2 regions of the Streptomyces sp. NPDC127117 genome follow, and region 1 is predicted to be linked to the other one. Evidence: predicted binding sites of a transcription regulator. Region 1 holds the regulator's gene; the other holds the start of a gene.

What was found. Region 1 encodes HspR, which represses chaperone genes until heat shock. Its sites were predicted from a motif close to TTGAGNNNNNNNNNCTCAA; they were not measured.
Region 2: the regulator HspR is predicted to act here: its motif matches at 1,272-1,290, upstream of dnaK (molecular chaperone DnaK).

What each region holds. Positions count from the first base shown of each region.
Region 1 is NZ_JBHXTM010000084.1:25,175-27,373, forward strand. Features, by position in the region: gene ACFVH0_RS38120 (helix-turn-helix transcriptional regulator) at 1-663, shown strand, start outside; gene ACFVH0_RS38125 (heat shock protein transcriptional repressor HspR) at 822-1,268, opposite strand; gene dnaJ (molecular chaperone DnaJ) at 1,270-2,199, opposite strand, start outside.
Region 2 is NZ_JBHXTM010000053.1:1,744-3,942, reverse strand. Features, by position in the region: gene ACFVH0_RS32875 ((Fe-S)-binding protein) at 1-189, opposite strand, end outside; gene ACFVH0_RS32870 (sugar transferase) at 288-1,016, opposite strand; gene dnaK (molecular chaperone DnaK) at 1,314-2,199, shown strand, end outside.

The DNA.
Region 1 (2,199 bases):
ACCCACGCCATCACCGTGCTGGAAGGCGTGAACCGGATCAACGCGGCCCTCGATCTCGCCACCGCAGAGTGCCGCACCGAAGTGCTCACCGTCCAGCCCGGCGGCGGCCGGACCGAGGATCGTCTCAGCAAGTCGCTGGAGCGCGGCCTGTCCGTGATCCACCGCGGCGTCAGCATGCGCACCCTCTACCAGCACACCGCGCGCCACAGCCCCAGCACACTCGCGTACGCGGAGCGCATGACCGACGACAACGTGGAGATACGCACGCTCGAAGAGCTGATCGGCCGCCTGATCGTGTTCGACCGGACCGTCGCCTTCATCCCGGCCAGCGACGACGACCAGGTCGCCCTGGAACTCCGCCACCCCGGGCTCGTGCAGTACCTGGTCAACGTGTTCGAGCAGTTCTGGACGAGGGCGGCTCCGCTGCGGGAGGAGGTCAAGTACGAACCGACCTCCCTGGGCATCAGCGGCGTTCAGCGCTCCATCGCCCAGCTCCTCGTCGAGGGCCACGTGGACGACTCGATCGCCCGCAGGCTCGGCATGAACGTCCGCACCTGCCGCGCCCACGTCGCCAAGCTCGCCGCCGCGCTCGGCAGCAACAGCCGGGCCCAGCTCGGCTACCTGATAGCGCGGTCGGGAATCCTGGAGGAGGAGCAGAACTGACCGGACCCCGCCCGCCGCACACCGCGCATCCGACACACCGCGCACGGCGCACACCGCGCACCCGACGCACGGCACGGCCGTGCCGGCATCGCACCGGCATACGGCAAAGGGCCGGGGAGCCGACCCGTAAGTCGCCTCCCCGGCCCTGTGCCGTCCGCTCAGTCCTTCGGCCGCTTCGGCCGCCAGACCACCAACGCGCTGGTCTGCTGTACGTCCTGATACGGCACCAGATCGCGCCGGTAGGAGGCGTGCACCTGGGCCTCGCGCTGCTGCATGGCCTGTGCCGCGCCGTCCACGGCCGCCGACAGCTCGGCGACGCGCTGCTGGAGCGCGGCGACCTGGTTCTCCAGCTCGATGATGCGCTTGATGCCGGCGAGGTTGATGCCCTCGTCCTGCGACAGCTGCTGCACGGTGCGCAGCAGCTCGATGTCGCGGGCCGAGTAGCGCCTGCCGCGCCCGGCCGTGCGGTCGGGCGAGACGAGGCCGAGACGGTCGTACTGGCGCAGTGTCTGCGGATGCAGGCCCGAGAGCTGGGCCGCGATCGAGATCACGTACACCGGGGATTCGTCGGTCAGTTCGTACGGATTGCGTCGTCGGCCGTCCACCTCAAGCTCCCTTCGCTGCCTGGAACAGCTCCGCCCGCGGGTCCTGGCCCGCGGTCGCCTTCCGGTAGGCCTCCAGGGCGTCCCTGGCCTCGTTGCTGAGGTCGGCCGGCACCTTCACCTCGACGGTGACCAGCAGGTCGCCCCGGGTGCCGTCCTTGCGTACGGCGCCCTTGCCGCGGGCGCGCATCGTACGCCCGTTGGGAGTGCCCGCGGGCAGTTTCAGCGTGACCGGCGGGCCGCCGAGCGTGGGCACCTTCACCTCGCCGCCGAGCGCCGCCTCCGTGAAGTCGACGGGCACGGTGACCGTGAGGTTGTCGCCCTTGCGGCCGAAGACCGGGTGGGCGTCGACATGGACCACGACGTACAGGTCGCCGGCCGGTCCACCGCGCTCGCCCGGACCGCCCTTGCCGCGCAGCCGGATCCGCTGGTTGTCCGAGACGCCCGCCGGAATCCTGACCTGCATGGTCTTGGAGGACTTCGCCCGTCCGCTGCCCTTGCAGACATCGCACGGGTCCTGGGCGATGAGGCCCCGGCCCTTGCAGTCCACGCAGGGGTCGGTGAGCGAGAAGCCGCCGCCGGTGCCGCGCGACACCTGACCGGTGCCGAGACAGGTCGGGCACACCCGGGGGGTGCCGTTCTTGTCGCCGGTGCCGGAACAGGCCTTGCAGGGCGCCTGGCTGGACATCCGCAGCGGGACCGTGGCCCCCTCGACCGCCTCGGTGAAGCTGAGCGTCACCTCGGACTCGATGTCCTGGCCGCGCCGCGGCTGCACCCGCGTCCCCGTGCCGCCCCGGTTGAACAGGCCGCCGAAGACATCACCGAGGCCGCCGCCGCCGAAACCGCCGGCCGCGCCGCCCTGGCCCCCGCCCTGGGTGCCCCCGAAGAGGTCGCCCAGGTCGAAGTTGAAGTTGCCTCCCGCGCCGCCGGGTCC
Region 2 (2,199 bases), on a different contig from region 1:
CATCCGGGTGTGGCCGAGGAACTCCCTGGCCACGGTGACGGTGCGCTGTGCGGGCTCGTCCGTGCGGGTGCCCGCGGGCACGTTCTGGCCGAGCCGCATGAAGTTGTAGATCTGCAGGAGGGCGCGGAGGAACAGGGCCACGCCGACCACGATCAGAACCAGCGACACGATGATCGCGGCGAGTTGCATTTGAGGGCTCCTCGGGCCTGCGAGGGTGGGGAGGGTCGGATCCGGCGTCAATGAGACGCGTACTGGCGATTATCAGTGATTACTAAGCAGTAACTTAATCAGTCTGTGCTGACACTACCCACTTCTTCCGCCGCGCTGTAGCCGGACAGGCGGTGATCTGTGTCGCTCAGGCGTGCCTTGCCGCGCCGGGCGAAGCCTTGGGCCGCCTCGCGCAGCGGAGTGTGTACGGCGCTCGCCAGGATGGCCAGGTCCAGCCGCACTCCGTGGTGCTCGGCGTAGTGCTGGTCCAGCAGGGCCGGCTCGTCCCACGGCATCCCGGAGCGGGAGCGGACCTGGGCCAGGCCGGTGAGTCCCGGTTTCAGTTCCTGCCGCCAGTGTCTCGCGCCGGAGGAAGCCGAGGTTCCGGCGGGGTCGGTGCCGGTCCGCGGGTCGTCCGGTGCCAGGGGTTCCGGGCCGACCAGGGAGAGGTCTCCCCGGACGACGTACGGCAGCCGGGAGAGCAGGTCCAGCCGCAGCCGCCGGGTGCGCAGTGAGCGCAGTACGAAGACGTGGCCGTCCAGGCCGACCCGGGGGGAGTGGGTCAGTACGCCGCCCGGGGGTCGCCGCGCCGCCAGGGCGAGGGCGCCCGCGGCGAGCAGCGGGGTGGCCAGGGTCAGGAGCGCCGAGCCGAGGGTCAGGTCCAGTACGCGCTTGGCCGGCGGGGGCTCCCACTGCCGTACCCGTGCGCGTACCGCGGACAGGGCCGGTGGCGGCCCGTTCCGCCTCGTGCTCCGGGTCGGTGGCGGCCCGGAGTGCCTCGCGCTCCCCCTCTGTCCTTGTGTCTGCATCGTTCGCACCTGCCTGGGTTCACGGCGGATCGAGTGCCGGTTTTGCGTGGCTCACGGCATTTTGTGACAGAACGATCCCACGGGGTGATGATGGGGAAGGGCTGCGCCGCCCGGGGGGTGGGGGTGTCGCGGGTGGGGGTGTGGCGCGCGATCGGGCCGAAAGGCCGGGAAATGGCGGTCCGCGCGGGGTCTGTGCACGATAGTTGAGTCGCCTCGACTCAGGTCTGTTGACAGTGAGGCGGGGGTCGTGCATCCTTGAGTCAGATCCACTCAAGTAGTCAAGCTGGAGGAATTGAAATGGCACGTGCGGTCGGCATCGACCTGGGCACGACTAACTCCGTCGTCAGCGTTCTCGAAGGCGGCGAGCCCACCGTCATCACCAACGCAGAGGGCGCCAGGACCACGCCGTCCGTCGTCGCCTTCGCGAAGAACGGCGAGGTGCTGGTCGGCGAGGTCGCCAAGCGCCAGGCAGTGACCAACGTCGACAGGACCATCCGCTCGGTCAAGCGCCACATGGGCACTGACTGGAAGATCGACCTGGACGGCAAGAGCTTCAACCCGCAGCAGATGAGCGCCTTCATCCTGCAGAAGCTGAAGCGCGACGCCGAGTCGTACCTGGGTGAGAAGGTGACCGACGCGGTCATCACCGTCCCCGCGTACTTCAACGACTCCGAGCGTCAGGCGACCAAGGAGGCCGGCGAGATCGCGGGCCTGAACGTCCTGCGCATCGTCAATGAGCCGACCGCCGCCGCGCTGGCGTACGGGCTCGACAAGGACGACCAGACGATCCTCGTCTTCGACCTCGGTGGCGGCACCTTCGACGTGTCGCTCCTGGAGATCGGTGACGGCGTCGTCGAGGTGAAGGCCACCAACGGTGACAACCACCTCGGTGGTGACGACTGGGACCAGCGCGTCGTCGACTACCTGGTGAAGCAGTTCGCCAACGGGCACGGCGTGGACCTGTCCAAGGACAAGATGGCTCTCCAGCGTCTCCGCGAGGCCGCGGAGAAGGCGAAGATCGAGCTCTCGTCCTCGACCGAGACCACGATCAACCTGCCCTACATCACGGCGTCCGCCGAGGGCCCGCTGCACCTGGACGAGAAGCTCACGCGCTCGCAGTTCCAGCAGCTCACGGCCGACCTCCTGGACCGCTGCAAGAGCCCGTTCCACAACGTCATCAAGG